DNA from 2 places in the Nocardioides segetis genome. Region 2 is predicted to be linked to the other one. Evidence: riboswitches for the same ligand, from Rfam matches in the RefSeq annotation. Region 2 holds a riboswitch; the other holds the start of a gene.

Region 1 (9,761 bases), on a different contig from region 2:
CAGGTTGTCGAACCAGCCCACCCGGTGCAGGACCGGCACCGGCCGGGCGGCGAAGGGGGGCCGGGCCGCCAGCTCGGGCGTCGCCGGGCCGCCGGAGAGCACCCGGTCGAGGATCTGCGAACGGGCGCCGATCGCCGAGAAGGCGGACTCGAAGAGGTCGCGCAGCGGCCGCACGGTCCAGTCGACCTCGTAGTCGTAGGCGGCGTTGTCCACCCAATGGTGCGCGAAGTAGTTGGCTTGGTAGAGGCTGGTCGCCCGCTGCTGGGGTGCGCCGCCGCCCCAGGACCCGATGGCCATCCCGGTCACCCGCGGCGCGATCGCCCGCAGCGCGGGATGTCCACCGGCGACGCCGGCCCACTGCGTGTAGCCGTGGTACGAGTCGCCGACCATGCCGACCGTGCCGTCCGACCAGGCTTGGGCCGTGACCCACCCGAGGGTGTCGAAGGTGTCCGCGACCTCGTTGCGGAACGGGTAGGTCTCGCCCTCGGAACGGAACTTGCCCCGCACGTCCTGGACGACCAGGACATAGCCCCGGTCGAGGTAGTGCGGCGCGATCTGCTCGATGGCCATCCACGCGCTGTTCTTGTCGTACGGCAGCCGACAGACCACGGCGGGATGGCGACCGGGACGGTCGGGCAGGTAGACGTCGGTGGCGAGCCGGACGCCGTCGCGGGTGCGGACGAGGTGCTGCTCGGCGACGTCGCTCAGCGGTGCCGGCTCGATCCGGGTGAAGGGCAGGGACATGCGGGATGCTCCGGTTCTGTCAGAGGTTGCGCTGGTAGTCGTCGGCGAGGTCGTCCTCGAGGAGGGCGGCCGTGAGTCCGTCGATGCCGATATGGGCGGCGGCGATGACGCCGCCGCTGGGCAGGAGGTCGGCGAGCTCCTGGCGGCCGCTCTCCCACAGCCCGCCGCGGAGGTTGGCCTTGCCGCAGTGCAGGTAGGCCTGCTCGACCTCGATCACGGTGGCCAGCGACGGGACCCGGCCGCGGGCCTCGAGCATCGGCATCAGCTCCGGGTCGTCGCTCGGGTAGGCGCGGCCGTTGACGCGGAGCGTCTCGGCGTACCCGGGGACGAGGAAGAGCATGCCGACGGCCGGCTCGTGGCAGATGTTGGTGAAGGACTCGGCGAGCTGGTTGCCGGGGCGGTCCGGCAGGACCAGGGTCCGCTCGTCGAGGACCCGCACGAAACCGGGGTCGTCGCCGCGCGGCGAGCAGTCGGCCAGGCCGTCGGGACCGACCGTCGCCAGGACGCAGTACGGCGAGTGCGCGACGAAGAGCTGGCAGTAGGGATCGAGGTGGTCGAGCACCTTGGCCTCGATGGCCGGGTCCGGGTGGCCGACCAGCTCGCGGACCCGGGCGAGGTCGACGCGGCGGGGGCGGGTGTGCACGGTCATCAGAGCTCCAGCTCCAGGTGTGCGGTGAGGGCGCGGGAGACGCAGGCCGCCATCACCCGCGGCGCCTCCTGGGAGGCCAGGCCGACGTGGTCGCGGTGGTCGGGCTCGCCGGCGCGCACCACGACCTCGCAGGTGCCGCAGAGGCCCTCGCGGCAGGAGCCGACCACAGGGAGGCCGGCGGCGGACAGCACGTCGAGGAGCGAGCGGTCGGCGTCGACGTGCAGGTCCAGGCCGCTGCGCACGCACCGGACGTCGAAGGGCTGTCCCGGCGGGGCCTCCGTGCCCGGGGCCCGGAACCGCTCGCCGTGGAAGGCGAGCTCGGCCCTCTCGGCGCAGAGCTCCTCGAGCGCGTCCATCATCGACGTCGGTCCGCACGCGTAGACCCGGGCCTCCCCATGCCGGCGCAGGTGGGCGTCGAGGTGGCCGGACAGGTCGAAGCGCCCGTCCGCGCCGGACGCCCACACCGTGCTGCGCACCGTGCTCGGCACGACGGTGGGCTCGGGCGCGTCCAGCCGGGTGAGCCGGTCGACGAACGCCATCGTGGCGCGCTCCCGGCCGACGTACGCGAGGGTCCACGGGATGCCGTCGGCCTCGGCCCGCCGGACCATCGGCAGGATCGGGGTGATCCCGATCCCGCCGGCGACGAAGGCATAGGAGTCGGCCGGGAGGAAAGGGAAGTGGTTGCGCGGCGCCGAGATCCGGACCCGCTGGCCGGGCCGCAGGAAGCGGTGCACGTAGTCCGAGCCGCCCCGGCCGCGCGGGCAGTGCCGGACCGCGATCCGGTAGCGGACGTCGACCGGGTCTCCGCACAGCGAGTACTGGCGCTCCAGGCCGGGCAGCAGCCGGATCGTGACGTGGGCGCCCGGGGTCCAGGCGGGCAGCGGCGGCCCGTCCGGCAGCGGCGCCAGCGCGACCGCGACCACGCCGTCGGCCTCCCAGCTCAGTTCGGCGACGACGACCTCCAGCTCCTCGGGCGTGCTCATGCGTACTCCCGGGCGTGCACCCGGCGGCCCGCGACGAAGGTCTCGTCGACGCCGGCCAGCGAGATCTCGTCGTGCCCACCCTGGAACGGATCGCGGTCGAGGACCACCAGGTCGGCGTCCCGGCCCGGCGCGATGCTGCCGAGCGTGTCCTCCAGGTGGTTGATCCAGCTGGAGCCCGCCGTGTAGGCGGCGAGCGCGTCGACCAGGGTGAGCCGCTGGTGCGGCGTGAGTGGCGCGCCGTCGGAGCCGCCGGGCGCCATCCTGTTGACGGCGACGTGGATGCCGAGCATCGGGTCGGCCGACGAGACCGGCCAGTCGCTGCCCGCCACCAGTGTCGCCCCGGCGGCGCGCAGCTGCTGGAACGGGTACTGGCGCTCGGTCCGCTCGGGGCCGAGGAAGGGCGCGGTGAGGTCGGACATCTGCGGGTCGAGGTGCGCCCACAGCGGCTGCATGTTCGCGGCGGCCCGCAGCGAGCGGAAGCGCGGAATGTCGTCGGGGTGGATCACCTGGATGTGGGCCAGGTGGTGGCGGTTGTCGCCCCGGTGACCTCCTGAGACCGAGGTCGGGCGGGTCGCCCGAGCCCGCTCCACCGCGTCCAGCGCCTCCCGGACGGCGCGGTCGCCGATGGTGTGGAAGTGCGCCTGGAAGCCGAGGTGGTCCACCGCGCCGACCCCGGCGGCGAGCTCCCGGGGATCCAGGTAGCTCAGCCCGCTGCCGGGCGAGGCGCCGTCGGGCGGCCCGAGATAGGGCGCCAGCATCGCCGCGGTGAAGTTCTCGCACACGCCGTCCTGCATGAACTTCACGCTGGTGGCGCGGAACCGACCCGAGCCGGTGCCCGCACGGCGCTCGAGGAGCTCCTCGACCTGGTCGACGCCCCGGGTCGGGTCCCACCACTGGGCCCCGACGACCCGGGCGACCAGGGTCCCCGCGGCCTCCGCGCGGCGGTAGATGTCGTACGTGTCGGGATAGTGCAGGTAGGCGCCGACCAGAGCGTCCTGCCAGGAGGTGATGCCGAGCTCGAGCATCCGGCGCTGCCCCAGCTCCAGGGCCCGGTCGTGGTCGGCGGCCGTCGGCGCCGGGGTGTGCCGCGCGACCAGGTCGGCGGCCGCCTCGTGCAGTGAGCCGGAGGGGGTGCCGTCGGGTTCGCGCTCGATCCGGCCGCGCGGCGGGTCCGGGGTGGTCGCGGTGACACCGGCCCGGCGCAGTGCCTCCGTGTTGACCCACGCGCCGTGCCGGTCGCGGTTGATGAGGAATGCGGGCCGGTCGGCGCAGACCCGGTCCAGCTCCTGGCGGGTCGGCGTCCCGTCGGCGAAGTGGTCCATCGACCAACCGCCACCGACGATCCACTCCTGCTCGGGATGCGCGGCGGCATACGCGGCGATGCGGTCGAGGCATTGCGTGGCATCCTCGGCGCCGACGAGGTCGCACTGCTGCAGCTCCAGGCCGGCGAACACCGGATGGGCGTGGGCGTCCACGAAGCCCGGCACCAGTAGCCGGCCGCGCAGGTCGACGACCTCTGTCCGCGGGCCGGCGAGCTCCCTCGCGGCCTGGTCTCCCACCGCCAGCACCCGCCCGCCGGCGACCGCGACCCCGTCGGTGAAGGAGCGCGCCGCATCGGCGGTGAAGACCGGGCCGCCGACGAAGACGGTGTCGGCGTGGAGCTGGGGCATCGGGGTCCTCCTGGGTCGCTGTGGAGAGGAGTACAGCGCGTCCCGGCACGCTAAGTCAATACCTTTGACTAAGAGACTGACTTGAAGGCGCCCTGCGCGCGGGACGGTCCGCGACGGGTGGCATGATGCGGCCCGTGAGCACACCGAAGGCCTCTGGCACCGCCCGGCGACGCCGGCTGCCGCGCGGCGCGCTGACCCCGGAGAGGATCGTGACCGCGAGCCTGGCCCTCCTCGACGAGCAGGGTCTCGCGGCGTTCACGATGCCCCGTCTCGGACGCACCCTCGGCGCCGACCAGACCGCGGTGTACCGGCACTTCGCCAGCAAGGACGACCTGGTGCTCGCCGTCGCCGACCGACTGCTCACCGAGGCCTTCGAGGACTTCGAGCCCGCCGTCGACGACTGGCGGGGCACGCTCGTCGACGTGTGCCAGCGGGTCCGCACCACCTACGTCAGCCATCCCGCCGCCGCCGTCCTCAGCGGCCCGCGGATCACCACCGGGTCCTCGGAGATGAAGGCCGCGGACGCTGTCGTCGGCGCCCTGCGCGCGGCCGGGATCCCCGACCGCGAGCTCGCGCTGTACTACCGCGTGATCGCCGACTTCGCGCTGCTGTGGTCCGGCGGGCTGGCCGGCTTCCGGATCCTCGACAAGAGCATCCAGGAGGCCGAGCGGACCACCTGGACGACCGCCTACGCCACGGCGCCCGACCAGTTCGGCAACCTGCACTCCATCAGCGGCGATCTCGACCGGATCGAGAGCGAGCAGGTCTTCGACACCGCCCTGGAGCTCCTGCTCGACTCCATCGCCGCGCGGGCCGCCCGCGCCCGGACCGAACGCGGCACCGCCTGAGATTTCGGGAGGCCCGCGTGCTAGCGTCCGCCTCGCCAGTCGTACTCACGAGCATCGTGGGTCAGGGAACCCGGTGAGAGTCCGGGACTGACGCGCAGCGGTGAGGGTGACGGGCGGGGCAACACGTCACTGGTGACGGACGGCGGACACTCGGCCGACCGGCACTGGGAAGGCGCTCCGTCCGGTCGATCCCGAGTCCGAAGACCTGCTGGCCGTGGACCCTCCCGGGTCCGCGTCACCCACCCAACAGGCTTCGCGCACGAGCCTCGGACTGAGAAGAGTGACCATGACGTCCCGTCGTACCCGGGTCCGCCCGACCCTGCTCGCCGTCCCCCTGACCCTCGCGCTGACCCTCGCCGGCTGTGCCGGCGCCCCCGAGCCGGAGCGCAAGAAGGCGGCCGGCGACGCCTTCCCGGCGCGAGTCTCCAGCTGCGGCTTCGAGGCCACCGTCACGGCCCCGCCGGAGCGCGCGGTGTCGATGAACCAGGGCGCGACCGAGGTGATGCTGGCGCTCGGCCTCGCCGACCGGATGGCCGGCACGGCCTACCTCGACGACGCCGTCCCCGCGAAGTGGCAGGACGCGTACGACGAGGTCCCGGTGCTGTCCGCGGAGTACCCCGACAACGAGACCCTGCTCGCGGCCGAGCCCGACTTCGTCTACGCCTCCTATCTCAGCGCCTTCGACGCGGACGCCGCCGGCCCGCGCGAGGAGCTGGCCGTGCTCGGCATCGCGTCGTACAACTCCCCGTTCGGCTGCGGCAAGGGCCACGACCGCGTGGAGATCGCCTTCGACTCCGTCTGGGACGAGATCGCGACCGTGGCCGCGGCGTTCGGCGTACCCGAGCGGGCGGCGGCGATCCAGGAGGAGCAGCAGGCCGCGCTCGACGACCTCGCCGACCGGCGACCGGGGGCCGGCCGCACCGTGTTCTGGTACGACTCCGGTGACAAGACCGCGTTCGCCGGTGCCGGCCAGGGCGGTCCCCAGCTGATCCTCGACGCGGTCGGTGCGACCAACGTGTTCGCCGACCTGGAGGGCAGCTGGGCCGACGTCAGCTGGGAGCAGGTCGTCGCGGCCGACCCCGACGTGATCGTGGTCGCCGACGCGAGCTGGTCCACCGCGGCCGACAAGATCGCGATGCTCGAGAAGGACCCGGCGCTCTCGGACCTGCGGGCCGTCCGGGCGAAGGCGTACGTCGTGCTGCCGTTCTCCGAGTCCACGCCCGGCGTCCGGCTCGCCGACGGCGCGGTGTCGGTCGGCGAGCAGCTGAGCGCGCTGGGCTGATGCTGCAGCCCAGCCGGTCGACCCGGCTCGCCCGGTCGCCCCGGTCCGCCCGGCCGGCGCGGAGCCGGCCGCGCACCGGGCTCCTGGTCGGGGTGGCGCTGGTCGCCGCCCTGGCCGTCAGCCTGGTCGTGGCCGTCGGGATCGGGTCGGTGCACGTGCCCACGGGCGACGTCGTGGACGTCGTGCTGCGCCGGCTCGGCCTGCCCGTCGACGACGTGAGCGTCGTCGACGACAAGATCGTGTGGCAGCTGCGGATGCCCCGCGTGCTCGGGGCGGCGGCGACCGGCGCGGGACTCGCGCTGGCCGGGGCGGTGCTGCAGTCACTGACCCGCAACGACCTCGCCGACCCCTACCTGCTGGGCATCTCCGGCGGCGCGACGGTCGGCGCGGTCAGCGTGATCGTGCTCGGGGTGAGCGTCGGCGGGCTGGTCGGCGGCGCCGCCCTCGGCACGGCGGCCTTCGTCGGGGCCCTGGTCGCGCTGGCGCTCGTCCTGACCCTGGCCACCGGCCGCACCGGGGACCTGCCGCCGGCCCGCACCGTGCTGGCCGGCGTGGCGATCGGGCAGATCTGCGCGGCGTACACGTCGTTCGCGGTGATGATGAGCGGCGACCACGACGCGGCGCGCCGGGTGCTCGCCTGGACGATGGGCTCGCTCGCCGGCGTGCGCTGGCACAGCGCGACGGTGCTGCTCGTCGTCGCGCTCGTCGCCCTGGTCGGGATCGTCGCGTGCGCGGCGGACCTGGACGCCTTCGCCTTCGGCGACGCCTCGGCGGCCTCGCTGGGCGTCTCGATCCGGCGTACCCGCTGGGTCCTGCTCGTCGGTACGGCGCTGCTGACCGCGTGCCTGGTCGCCTACACCGGCGCGATCGGGTTCGTCGGGCTGGTGGTGCCCCACGTCGTCCGGCTGGTCGGGGGGCCGCTGCACCGCCGGCTGCTGCCCCTGAGCGCACTGGCCGGCGCCGTGCTGATGATCTGGGCCGACACCGCGGCGCGGTCGCTGGTCGAGGGGCAGGAGATCCCCATCGGCGTGGTGACCGCCGTCCTCGGTGCCCCGCTGTTCGCCTACCTGCTGCGGCGCGAGTCGAGGGCGCGATGAGGCTCGCGGCCGAGGGACTCTCGTGGGGCGTCCGGACCCGCACGATCCTCCACGACGTGTCGGTCGCCTGCGCGCCGGGGACCGTCACCGGGCTGCTCGGCCCCAACGGCTCGGGCAAGACCACGCTGCTGCACGTGATGGCCGGGCTCCGGCGGCCCGCCTCCGGCACGGTCCTCCTGGGGGACGACGACGTGCACCGGCTGCCGGCCCGGCTCCGGGCGCAGCGGATCGCGTTCCTCGAGCAGCACGCCGCGACCGGGCTGCCGCTGACCGCGCGGCAGGTCGTCGAGCTGGGCCGGATCCCGCACCGCGGGCGCTGGCCGGCGGCGCGCGGCGAGGGCGCGGCCGAGGTCGCCGAGGCGATGCGGCAGTGCGGGGTGACCCACCTCGCCGACCGTGATTGGCAGACCCTGTCCGGAGGCGAGCGACAGCGGGTCCAGCTGGCCCGCGCCCTCACCCAGCAGCCGGCGGTCCTCATGCTCGACGAACCGACCAACCACCTCGACCTGTCCCACCAGATCGACCTGCTGGCGACGGTCCGGGCGCTGGGCCGCACGGCCCTCGCGGCGCTGCACGACCTCGACCTGGCGGCGGCGTTCTGCGACCGGCTGGTCGTCCTCCAGGCCGGCCGGGTGGTCGCCGCCGGCCCCCCGGACGAGGTGCTCACCACGGAGCTGGTCCACCGGGTCTACGGCGTCGAGGCCACGGTCGGGCGCCACGACCGCTCCGGACGGCTGCACGTCGTATGGCACGACGCGAGGGCGGCCCGGTGAGTCGCGCGGTCGTCCTCGTCCCCCTGGGCGTCGACGCGGCGCGCCACGCCGAGGAGCTGCGCGAGGTGGCCGCCGCAACCGGCTCGTCGCTCGCCTTCCTCCAGGCCGGTACGCCGAGCCTGGCCGACGAGCTCGACCGGCTGGCGGCGACGGGGGCGCGCCGGATCGAGCTGGTGGGCCTCGGGCTGGGCGCGCCGACGGCCCGCTCCTGGCTGCGACGGGTCGCCGGGCACTGGCGGCGGGCCAACGCCGGCGTCGAGCTCGTCCTCACCGGCCGCGCGGTGACCGGCGAGGAGGCGCCGCTGACATCGCCGGCCTGGGAGGACGTGCCCGGCCATGCCCGGCAGGTCCTGGTCTGTCGCGGGCCCCGGTGCTCGGCCCGCGGCTCCGCGGCCACCGCGACCGCCCTCGACGCCGAGCTGCGCCGGCGCGGCCTGGGCGACGACGACGTGCTCGTCACCCAGACCGGCTGCCTGTTCCCCTGCAACCAGGCGCCGGTGCTGGTGGTCCACCCCGACGACATCTGGTACGGCGGCGTCCGGCCCGGCGTCGTACCGGACCTCGTCGACGAGCACCTGCTGGGCGGCCGGCCGCTCAGCAGTGCCCGGCTGCCGCGCCCGGGGAGCTGACCGGGGCGGGGCGCAGCTGTAACTATCTGTTCGTGTCACTACCGCACCGGTAGACCGGTAGGGCAGTCGCACGGACAGGTAGTTACAGCCTCGACCGGCCGAGGCGCTCAGCGCACGCCGGGTCCCTGCTCGGCGCGCTGGAGCAGCCGGACCACCTCGCGCGGCTCGTCGACCCAGAACCCGACCCGGTCGACCACCCGCGCACCGTCGTGGGTGGCGAGCGCGGTCGGCTCGGCGAGGGTGAGCTCGACATTGGTGCGGTTGCCCGGACCGACGAGGAGGAGCCCATCCTCCTCGTGGACCGAGCGGATCACGCCCTCGAACTCGTGCTCGGCGCCGCGGACGCGCGTGATCGCCGCCAGCGGGACGTCGACCCGGAACCGCGGGCCGTTGCGGATCGTGAGCCGGTCGGGGAGCAGGAAGTGGCGACGGACGTAGAACGAGCCGGCCATGCCGAGCATCCACAGCGCGCCCCAGAGCCCGACCACGAAGAGCGGGACCCGGACCACGTGCGCCCAGGTGGCGTCGACGGTGCGCAGCACCAGCTCCAGGGCGACCACTTCGACGACGGAGCCGAAGATCCACAGCCACATGACCGGCGCGGTCAGCCGGCTGTAGCCGAGCTGCACCGCCCCCGCCGGAGCGTCGGGGCGCCGGGCGATCCAGCGCGCCAGGTTGCGCCAGATCGCCAGCTCGACCAGGACGACGTCCTTGAGGATGCGCCAGCAGCGGTTCATGACTCGACCTCCTCCATCAGGGCGGTGAAGCGGGCGATGGTCACGTCGAGGACGGCGGTGAAGTCGGCCAGCCTCCTCGCGGAGAGGTCGCCGAAGAGCTGTCGCGCAAGGTCGTCGTAGCCGTCCTGGTTCTCCTTGATGACGGCGAGCCCCGCGGCGGTGGGCGTCACCAGGGTCGCCCGGCGGTCGCTGGGGTGCGGCTCGCGGGTGACGTGGCCGGAGGCGACCAACCCGTCCACGAGACCGGTGACGTTGCGCGGGGTCACGTCCATCGCCGCGGCGAGCTGTTGCTGGGTGGTCGGCCCGCCGAGGCCGAGCTGCCACAGCAGGTGGATCCGCGGCGCGGTCA
Region 2 (9,761 bases):
GTCGAGGATGCAGGCAGAGGGTCTCACCGGTCAGAACGCCCCCTGAACCCGCGTTCACGCTGTGCCTCACCGCTGGCGCGCGAGCCAGGCGAGGGCGGCTTCGACGTCGCTCACCGTGTCGACCCCCTCGGGCGCCGGCGCCCGGCGTACGACGACGACGGGGATGCCGAGCGCGCCGGCGGCCGCCATCTTGGGCCAGGTGTGCTCGCCACCGGAGTCCTTGGTGACCAGCACGTCCCGGTCGCGCATCAGCTCGCGCTCGCCGTCGAGGGTGTAGGGCCCGCGCGAGGTGAGCAGCTCCCACGCCGCCGGGATCCGGAAGTCCGGGGGGTCGACCACCCGGGCCACCACGTGCCGCTCGGCCAGGGCGGGGACGAACCGGGCCAGCTCCTGGCGACCGACCGTGAGGAACGGCCGGCTGCCGAGCTCGCCGGCCACGGTCGCGGCCTCCTCGTGGCTGCGCACCCAGATCCACGACGGCGTCGCCCGGCCGGCCCACCCGCGCCGCTCGAGCCGGAGCAGGGGGACTCCCTCGGCCGCACAGGCCGCCGCCGCGTTGCGCGAGATGCCCGCCGCGAACGGATGGGTCGCGTCGACCACGACGTCGAACTCCGCGAGCGCCGCGCGCAGCCCGGCGACGCCGCCGAAGCCGCCGATCCGGACCTCCCCGACCGGCAGCCGGGGGCGAGCGACCCGCCCGGCGAGCGACGAGACGACCGGGACGCCGTCCGCGACCAGGCGCGCGGCGAGATTGCGGGCCTCGCCCGTGCCGCCGAGCAGCAGCACCCTCACCGGGTCAGCTCCAGGATCGCGTCCAGGTCCAGGTGCTCCTCGACGAGGTCGCCGAGCAGGTCGAGCCGGGCCGACCGCGCCGCGGGGAAGGACGCGCCGCTCGGGACGTCCAGGCTCGCGCTCAGATACGCCGCCCGGGTGGCGTCGTCCTCGAGGCTGCCGTGCACCATCGTGCCGGTCACCGTCGCGTTCGTGGTCGTGCCGGTGATCCGACCGTGGTGGATCTCGTAGCCGGCCGGCTCGTGCACGACCAGCCGCTTCTCGGGGCCGAACCGGGTGGTCAGGTCCAGCAGGCCGAGCCCGTCCACGGCCGCGCCGGGTGTGCCCTCCACGCCGTCCGGGTCCTCGATCACGCGGCCGAGCATCTGGCAGCCGCCGCAGATCCCCAGCACCGGCCGCCCCGCCTCGGCATGTCGCCGGATCGCCAGGTCGAGCCCCCGCTCGCGCACCCACGCCAGGTCGGCCAGCGTGGCCCGGGTGCCGGGCAGCACGATCAGGTCGGCGTCGGCCAGCCGCGCCGGGTCCGAGACGAACTCGACGTCGAGCGCCGGCTCCAGCCCGAGCGCGTCGACGTCGGTGAAGTTGCTGATCCGGGGCAGCCGGACGACGGCCACCTTCCGCACGCCGGCCCGGGACTCGGCCCGACGGCCCGCCAGGTCGAGTGCGTCCTCGGAGTCGAGCCAGAGGTCGGGGTGCCAGGGCAGCACGCCGTACGTCGGGCGGCCGGTGCGTCGCTCCAGGTCGGCCAGTCCGGGCCGCAGCAGCTCGACGTCGCCGCGGAACCGGTTGACGACGTAGCCCTTGACCAGCGCCCGGTCGGCCTCGTCGAGCAGCATCAGCGTGCCGTAGGCCGACGCGAACCACCCGCCGCGGTCGATGTCGCCGACCACGATCGTCGGGACGTCGCCGTGCCGGGCCAGCCCCATGTTCACATAGTCGCTCGCCCGCAGGTTGATCTCGGCGGGGCTCCCGGCACCCTCGGCGACGACGAGGTCGAAGCGCGAGCGCAGGTCGTCGAACGCGGCGAACGCCGTCGCGGCCAGGTGGGCGCGACCGTCCTGCCAGTCGCGCGACGACACCTCCCCCGCCGGCTGCCCCATCAGCACGACGTGGCTGCGCCGGTCGCTGCCCGGCTTGAGCAGGACCGGGTTCATCGCGACCTCGGGCTCGACCCCCGCGGCGATCGCCTGCACCCACTGCGCGCGGCCGATCTCGCCGGGCAGACCCTCGGCGTCGACCACGACCATCGAGTTGTTGGACATGTTCTGCGCCTTGTACGGCGCCACCCGGATCCCGCGCCGCGCGAACGCCCGGCACAGCCCGGTGGTCAGCACGCTCTTGCCCGCGTCGGAGGTCATCCCCGCGACGAGCAGGGCCGCGCCGGTCATCGGGGGCTCCGGGCGGGGTGCAGGAATCGCCGGTCGACAGGTGATTCCTGCACTTGTCGGCCGTTGCAACGCCCGACAAGTGCCAGAACTGCCCGTCCAGTGCGACCCCTGATGCCCGTCTGACTCACCCCCGCTTCCCTCGGAACAGATGGCGCTGCAGCGACGGGGGCACCGGACCACCCTCGCGCACCCACGCGACGACCGCGTCGGTGGCTGCGCCCGAGAGGACGCCACCGAGCCAGAAGTCCTTGGGCCGCCGGCCCCCGGGGAACCAGGTGAAGTCGCGCACCAGGACTACGTTCGAGCGGTCGCACTCGTCGAGGCAGTCGACGACGCGCACCCGCACCCGCGGGCCGCGCCGGCCGGCCGGGTCGTCGAGCGCCTCGATCTCGTCGCGCTGGACGGCGTGGTCGGCGTGGGGGTGCTTCTTGGTGGTGCCGCAGCAGCAGTCGCGGCACAGCAGGACGTCGCGCTCGGGCAACCCCATGTCAGGCCTCCGGTCCGCGGAGCAGGAAGAGGTCCATCACCCAGCCGGCCTCGGCCTTCGCCGCGGTCCGCGCGGCCCGGATCTCCCCCGCGACCGAGCCGACCCGGCCGGCGACGAGCCGCTCGCCGGTGCCGCCGAGGTTGGCGCCCCACCAGATCGTCCAGTCGTCGAAGCCGTCGAGGTCGACGCCGGCGGTGAGCATCACGACGAGGTTGCGCTGGCCCGCAGCCACGTCGGAGCGCAGCCGCCGGGCGGTCGTGACGTGGACCGGCTGGCCCACCTCGTGCAGCACGATCCGGTGCCGCGCGGCGAGCACCTGCGGCGCGCTCACGCCGGGGAGCACGTCGAAGGGGACGCCGAGCTCGCTGGCGAGGCGGATCGTGCCGTCGTACAGGGACGGATCGCCCCAGACCAGGAACCCGCAGACCCCGCCCCGCTCCGCCAGCACCGCGCGGTAGGCGGCCAGCCGGGCGGCGTACCAGTCCGCGACGGCGCCCTCGTAGCCCGCCCGGTCGAGGCTCGGCGAGCGGTCGCGCTCGGGATCGCGGACGACGACGAGCTCGACGCCGTGGGCCTCGCAGACCGCGCGGCGGGCGGCGAGCAGCGCGTCGTCGTCGCTCTTCTGCACGGCGAGGACGTAGTCGCACTCCCCCAACGCCGTGGCGACCTCCGGCGTGACGTGCTGCGGCCCCATCCCGAAGCCGAGCACGCGGATCTCAGGCATCGGCGGAGTCCTCGAGATCACCCTCGACCTCGAGGTACGCCGCCTGCAGGCCGGCCAGCACCTCCGGGTCGGGCGACTCCCACAGTCCGCGGTCCTTCGCCTCGTGCAGTCGCTCGACGATGCTCCGCAGCGCCCAGGGGTTCGACCTGCGCAGGAACTCCTGGTTGGTCTCGTCGAGGACGTACTCCTTGGCGAGCGACTCGTACATCCAGTCGTGCACCACGCCGGCGGTGGCGTCGAACCCGAAGAGGTAGTCGACGGTGGCGGCGAGCTCGAAGGCGCCCTTGTAGCCGTGGCGCTGCATCGCGCCGATCCAGCGCGGGTTGACCACCCGGGCCCGGAAGACCCGGTTGGTCTCCTCCTGCAGGGTCCTGGTGCGCACGGCGTCGGGCGTGGTCGAGTCGCCGACGTAGGCCTTCGGGTCCGCGCCGGTCAGCGCGCGGATCGTGGCGACCATGCCGCCGTGGTACTGGAAGTAGTCGTCGCTGTCGGCGATGTCGTGCTCGCGGGTGTCGATGTTCTTGGCCGCGACCTTGATCCGCCGGTAGTTGGCGCGCATGTCGTCGGCGGCCGGGACGCCGTCGAGGTCGCGGCCGTAGGCGAAGCCGCCCCAGGCGGTGTAGACCTCGGCGAGGTCGGCGTCGTCGCGCCACGAGCCCGACTCGACGGCCTGCAGGATGCCGGCGCCGTACGAGCCCGGCTTGGAGCCGAAGATCCGGGTGGTGGCGCGGCGCTCGTCGCCGTGCTCGGCGATGTCTGCCCGGGCGTGGGCGCGCACGAAGTTGCGGTCGAGCGGCTCGTCGAGCTCGGCGACCATCCGCACCGCGTCGTCGAGCATGGCGAGCACGTGCGGGAAGGCGTCGCGGAAGAAGCCGGAGATCCGCACGGTCACGTCGATGCGCGGACGGCCGAGCTCCTCGAGCGGCACCACGGTCAGGGTGTGCACCCGCTTGGACGCCTCGTCCCACTCGGGCCGGACGCCGAGCAGCGCGAGCACCTCGGCCACGTCGTCACCGGAGGTCCGCATCGCCGACGTGCCCCAGACCGAGAGGCCGACCGACTCGGGGTAGGCGCCCTCCTCGTCGAGGTAGCGCTGCACCAGCGACTCGGCCATCGCCTGGCCGGTCTGCCAGGCCAGGCGCGACGGCACGGCGCGCGGGTCGACCGTGTAGAAGTTGCGTCCGGTCGGCAGCACGTTGACCAGGCCGCGCAGCGGCGAGCCCGAGGGCCCGGCCGGCACGAACCCGCCGGCGAGCGCGTGCAGCGTGTGGTCGAGCTCGTCGGTCGTGCGCGCCAGCCGCGGGACCACCTCGGTCGCCGCAAAGGCCAGCACCCGGCGTACGTCGGCCGACGGGTGCAGCTCGTCGACCCGCGCCACGTCCCACCCGGACTTGTCCATGGCCTCGACCAGCGCGCGCGCCTCGGCCTCGACCCGGTCGACCTCGACGATCGGCGCGTCCGGGGCCAGGCCCAGCGCGGCCCGGAGCCCGGGCACCGCCTGCGCCTGCCCGCCCCACACCTGCGCCGCCCGCAGGATCGCGAGCACCAGGTTGACCCGCGCCTCGCCCTCGGGCGCCTGGCCCAGGACGTGCAGCCCGTCGCGGATCTGCACGTCCTTGATCTCGCACAGCCAGCCGTCGACGTGGAGCAGGAAGTCGTCGAAGTCGTCGTCCTCGGGCCTCTCCTCGAGACCGAGGTCCCGGTGCAGCTCGGCGGCGTGCATGAGCTGCCAGATCTCGCCGCGGATCGCGGCCAGCTTGGCCGGGTCCATCGCGGAGATCTTGTCGTACTCCTCGAGCAGGCCCTCGAGCCGCGCGATGTCGCCGTACGCCTCGGCGCGCGCCATCGGGGGAATGAGGTGGTCGATGATCGTGGCGTGCGCCCGGCGCTTGGCCTGGGCGCCCTCCCCCGGGTCGTTGACCAGGAACGGGTAGATCAGCGGCAGGCTGCCGATCGCCGCGTCGGTGGCGCAGGACGCGGACAGCGCCGCGTTCTTGCCCGGCAGCCACTCCATCGAGCCGTGCTTGCCGAGGTGGACGACGGCGTGTGCCCCGAAGCCGTACTGCACCCAGCGGTACGCCGCCAGGTAGTGGTGCGACGGCGCGAGGTCGGGGTCGTGGTAGATCGCGACCGGGTTCTCGCCGAAGCCCCGCGGCGGCTGGATCATCAGCACGACATTGCCGGCCCGCAGCGTGGCGAGGACGATCTCGTTGCTGTCGTTGACGAACAGCGTGCCGGGCGACTCGCCCCAGGCCTCGACCATGTCGGCACGCAGGTCCGCGGGCAGGTCGGCCGTCCAGGCGTCGTACTCGGCCTTGCTGATCCGCACATGCGCGTCGGAGAGCTGCGCCGACGTCAGCCACTCCTCGTCCTGGCCGCCGGCCGCGATCAGGGCGTGGATCAGCGTGTCCCCCGCGACCGTGTCGTCGTCGAGGTCCAGCACGCCGAAGCCGTCGCCGACGTCGTACCCGGCGTCGCGCAGCCGGCGCAGCAGGCGCACCGCCGAGACCGGCGTGTCGAGGCCGACCGCGTTGCCGATGCGGGAGTGCTTGGTCGGGTAGGCGCTGAGCATCAGCGCGACCCGCTTCTCGGCGTTCGGCACCCGGCGCAGCCGGGCGTAGTTGACCGCGAGCCCGGCCACCCGGGCGGCGCGCTCCGGGTCGGCGACGTACGCCGGCAGCCCGGCCGGGTCGCTGGGGTCGATCTCCTTGAACGAGAACGGCGCGGTGCTGATCCGGCCGTCGAACTCGGGGATCGCGACCTGGTTGGCGTAGTCGAGGGGGGTCACGCCGTCGTCGGACGCCTCCCACTCCTCGCGGCTGCTGGTCAGGCACAGGCCCTGCAGGACCGGGATGTCGAGGGCGGCGATCCGCTCGACGTCCCAGGTCTCGTCGTCGCCGCCGGCGCTCGCGCCGGCCGGGACGCTGCCGCCCGCTGCCAGGACCGTGACGACGAGCGCGTCGAGGTCGCCGAGCGCGGTGAACAGCTCGTCCGGCGCGGCCCGCAGGGAGCCCGCGAAGATCGGGACGCCGACCGCCTCCCCCGTCGCGTCGATCGCGTCGCACAGCGCGTGCACGAAGGCGGTGTTCCCGCTCGCCTGGTGGGCGCGGTAGAAGAGCACGCCGACCCGGGCCTTGGTGTCGCCGGTGGGCGCGCCGGGCCGCTCGACCAGGCCCCAGGACGGAATGACCTCGGGCGCCTCGAAGCCCTCACCGGTCAACAGCACCGTGTCGGAGAGGAAGGCGTGGAGCTGGGCCAGGTTCCGTGGGCCGCCCTCGGCCAGGTAGCGGTGCGCCTCGGCCGCGACGCCGACGGGGACCGTCGAGGACTCCATCAGCTCGGCGCTCGGCGTCTGCTCACCGCCGAGCACCACGAGCGGACGGCCGGTGGCCCGCAGCGCGGCCAGCTCGGCGTCGTACTGCTGGGGGGAGCCGAGGAGCCGGATCACGACCAGGTCGCTCTCACCGGCCAGCGCGACGAGCCCGTCGAGCGTCGACCGGTTCGGGTTGGCCCAGCGGTAGTCGGCGCCGCTCGCGCGCGCGGAGAGCAGGTCGGTGTCGGACGTGGACAGCAGTGCGATGCGCGCCATGACGCTCAAAGCCTCCTCGGGGTTCTCGCCCCTCATCGGTAGGTGTCGTCCGCGGCCAGTGTCTGGCTCTCCGGGCCGACGTCGCGACCCGGATCACAGTGGCGGAACCGCCCCGGTCTCACACCGGGTTCCTGCACCGCGGACCTGTGGAGGCTCAGCCTACGGTGGGGACATGCAGGATCAGCAGGCGCCCGGCCTCAACGTCGCGGTGCACGGCCACCCCAACCTGGACACCCTCCTGCTCTGGCACCCCGCGATCGGCTCGGACGCCGACGCCGTCGGAGCACTCGCGAGCCGGATCGCGACCCGCGGCGGAGTCCGCGTCGTCGTACCGACGTGGGAGGACGGGCGCGACCTGCTCCGTTCGGTCCGCTACGCGCGGCAGTCGGCGGTGCACCCGCCGGACCGGCTCTCCGTCGTCGGGTACGGCGCCGCGGGCATCGCCGCGCTGAGCCTGGCCCAGCACCAGCAGCGCCTGGGCATCGGACTGCGCCGCGTGACGTGCGTCGACGGCGCCGGCGATGTCGGCGACCCCATCAGCGGTCGGCCGCTCGGCGCACCGGTCGCGCGGCCGGACTCGGTCGCGACCGAGGTCGACATCGTCGACGTGGTCGCGTCGGGGAACGACTGGGCCGGCGCGACCGTGACGGCGTGGCAGGCCGCGGGGTGGGCCGCCACGCTCGTCCCGGACGATCAGTTCACCTGGCGGGTGAGTCCCTCCCAGTAGGGCGCCCGCAGCTTGAACTTCTGCAGCTTCCCGGTCGCCGTGCGGGCCAGCTCGTCGCGGAACTCGACCGACGTCGGCGCCTTGTAGCCGGCGAGCCGGTCCTTGCACCAGCGGATCAGCTCGGCCTCCATCTCGGGTCCGCCGGTCGCGTCGGCGGTGAGCACGACGAGCGCCTTGATCGTCTCGCCCCACTTCTCGCTCGGGACGCCGATCACCGCGACCTCGGCGACCGCGGGGTGCGAGAAGAGCGTGTCCTCGACCTCGATCGAGGTGACGTTCTCCCCGCCGGTGATGATGACGTCCTTCTTGCGGTCGGCGATGGTGAGATAGCCGTCGTCGCCGAGGTAGCCGCCGTCGCCGGTGTGGAACCAGCCGTCCTTCAGCGCGGCGGCCGACTCCTCGGGCTGCTCCCAGTAGCCCTCGAGGATGACGTTCGATCGGGCGAGCACCTCGCCGGCGCCCTCCTCGGACTCGTCGATCGCCAGGCGTACGCCGATCGCGGGCGCGCCGGCCCGCGTGAGCCGGGTGGCCCGCTCCTCCGCGGACAGGTCGTCCCACTCCTCGCGGGTCCGGTTGATGGTCAGCAGCGGCGAGGTCTCGGTGAGGCCGTAGATCTGGATGAACTCCCAGCCCAGCTCCTCCTGGACCCGGATGACGGTCTTGGTCGGCGGCGGGGCTCCGGCCATGATGATCCGGACCCGGTCGCGGCCCGGGATCTCGCCCTCCCAGGTCTGGGCGGCCTCGAGCACGGCGGCCGCGACCGCGGGCGCGGCGCACATGACGGTCACGCCGTGGTCGCGCACGCGGCGCAGGATCTCGGCGCCGTCGACCTTGCGCAGGATGATGTGGCGCGCACCGACGCCGGTCATCGCGAAGGGCATCCCCCAGCCGTTGGCGTGGAACTGCGGGAGGGTGTGCAGGTAGACGTCGCGGTCGCCGATGCCGGCGTGCAGTCCGAAGGTGAGCGCGTTCACCCAGATGTTGCGATGGGTGATCTGCACGCCCTTGGGCCGCGCGGTGGTGCCGGAGGTGTAGTTGATCGTGGCGGTCGCGCCCTCGTCGTACTCCCACGCCTTGGGCTCGGCGCCCGTGGCGGCGTACAGCGCGTCGTCGTCGCCGAGGAGGTACTTCTGCTCGCAGGTGACCCCCGCCAGCGACTCCTCCAGCTCGGGGTCGACGTAGAGGACCCGGGCGCCGGAGTGGTCGACGATGTACTGCACCTCGTCGGGGCTGAGCCGGAAGTTCACGGGCACGAGCACCCTGCCCCAGCCGCTGACCCCGAAGAACGAGGTGAGCAGCCGGCTGCTGTTGTGGCTGACGACGGCGACCCGCTCGCCCACGCCGATGCCCAGCTCGTCGAGCTTCGCGGCCTGGCGGCGGGCCAGCGCGCCGACCTCTGCGTAGGTCAGCTCGCCCTGGCTCGGCGCGGGCTGCATCGGCTCGTCGACGACCCCCACGCGCTCGCCGTACACCTGGACGGCACGGTCGAGGAAGTCGTTGACGCTGAACGGGACGAACACGCGGGGCCTCCCAGGGCAGAGGAATGTGACGCCTACCACCCTAGGCCCCGTCGCCGCCGGGCGCGTGCCCTCGAAAGGATGCATCCGCCGCGCTCGATAGGCGACACGCTCGGCCCAGCAAACGATGAGAGGACTCTCATCCGACTCTCACCGGCGGCCCACGATCGGGCAGGATGGTGAGGTCATGAGCCGGGTGGGGAAGGTGCTGCTGCCGGTCGCGGCGCTGCTGTTGGTGGCCGCGTTCATTGCCGTGGCCGTCGTCCGCGCGGGCGCCGGCGAGCCGACCCCCCGGGCCCCGCTCGATCTCGGATCCGTGCCGGTCGGCGAGACGGCCGGACCACCGCCTCCCACGTCGCCGTCGAGCGAGCCGCCCCCGCCGCGGGCGACCGTCATCACGCCGCAGCCGACGATCGACGACGATGACGACGACCGCGACGACGACGGCGACGACCGCGACGACGACCGGCGTGATCGCGGTGACGACCGGCGCGGCGGGGACGACCGCGGTGGTCGCGACGGCCGGGGCGAGCCCGA

The links. Region 2 has a riboswitch for cobalamin ahead of cobN (cobaltochelatase subunit CobN). Riboswitches for the same ligand answer to the same signal wherever they lie in the genome.
Region 1: linked by a shared signal. The riboswitch ahead of ACPZVR_RS21655 (ABC transporter substrate-binding protein) and the one ahead of cobN (cobaltochelatase subunit CobN) in region 2 are both predicted to bind cobalamin.

What each region holds. Positions count from the first base shown of each region.
Region 1 is NZ_JBNINR010000017.1:33,220-42,980, forward strand. It holds gene ACPZVR_RS21630 (CocE/NonD family hydrolase) at 1-744, opposite strand, end outside; gene ACPZVR_RS21635 (MSMEG_1061 family FMN-dependent PPOX-type flavoprotein) at 764-1,393, opposite strand; gene ACPZVR_RS21640 (PDR/VanB family oxidoreductase) at 1,393-2,376, opposite strand; gene ACPZVR_RS21645 (amidohydrolase) at 2,373-4,046, opposite strand; gene ACPZVR_RS21650 (TetR/AcrR family transcriptional regulator) at 4,181-4,894, shown strand; cobalamin riboswitch at 4,914-5,121, shown strand; gene ACPZVR_RS21655 (ABC transporter substrate-binding protein) at 5,181-6,176, shown strand; gene ACPZVR_RS21660 (iron chelate uptake ABC transporter family permease subunit) at 6,176-7,273, shown strand; gene ACPZVR_RS21665 (ABC transporter ATP-binding protein) at 7,270-8,046, shown strand; gene ACPZVR_RS21670 ((2Fe-2S) ferredoxin domain-containing protein) at 8,043-8,675, shown strand; gene ACPZVR_RS21675 (hypothetical protein) at 8,783-9,412, opposite strand; gene ACPZVR_RS21680 (MarR family winged helix-turn-helix transcriptional regulator) at 9,409-9,761, opposite strand, start outside.
Region 2 is NZ_JBNINR010000007.1:164,931-174,691, forward strand. It holds gene ACPZVR_RS15185 (hypothetical protein) at 1-46, shown strand, start outside; gene ACPZVR_RS15190 (cobalt-precorrin-6A reductase) at 67-792, opposite strand; gene ACPZVR_RS15195 (cobyric acid synthase) at 789-2,180, opposite strand; gene ACPZVR_RS15200 (hypothetical protein) at 2,305-2,667, opposite strand; gene ACPZVR_RS15205 (SAM-dependent methyltransferase) at 2,669-3,391, opposite strand; gene cobN (cobaltochelatase subunit CobN) at 3,384-6,980, opposite strand; cobalamin riboswitch at 7,017-7,136, opposite strand; gene ACPZVR_RS15215 (hypothetical protein) at 7,153-7,707, shown strand; gene ACPZVR_RS15220 (AMP-binding protein) at 7,674-9,227, opposite strand; gene ACPZVR_RS15225 (hypothetical protein) at 9,412-9,761, shown strand, end outside.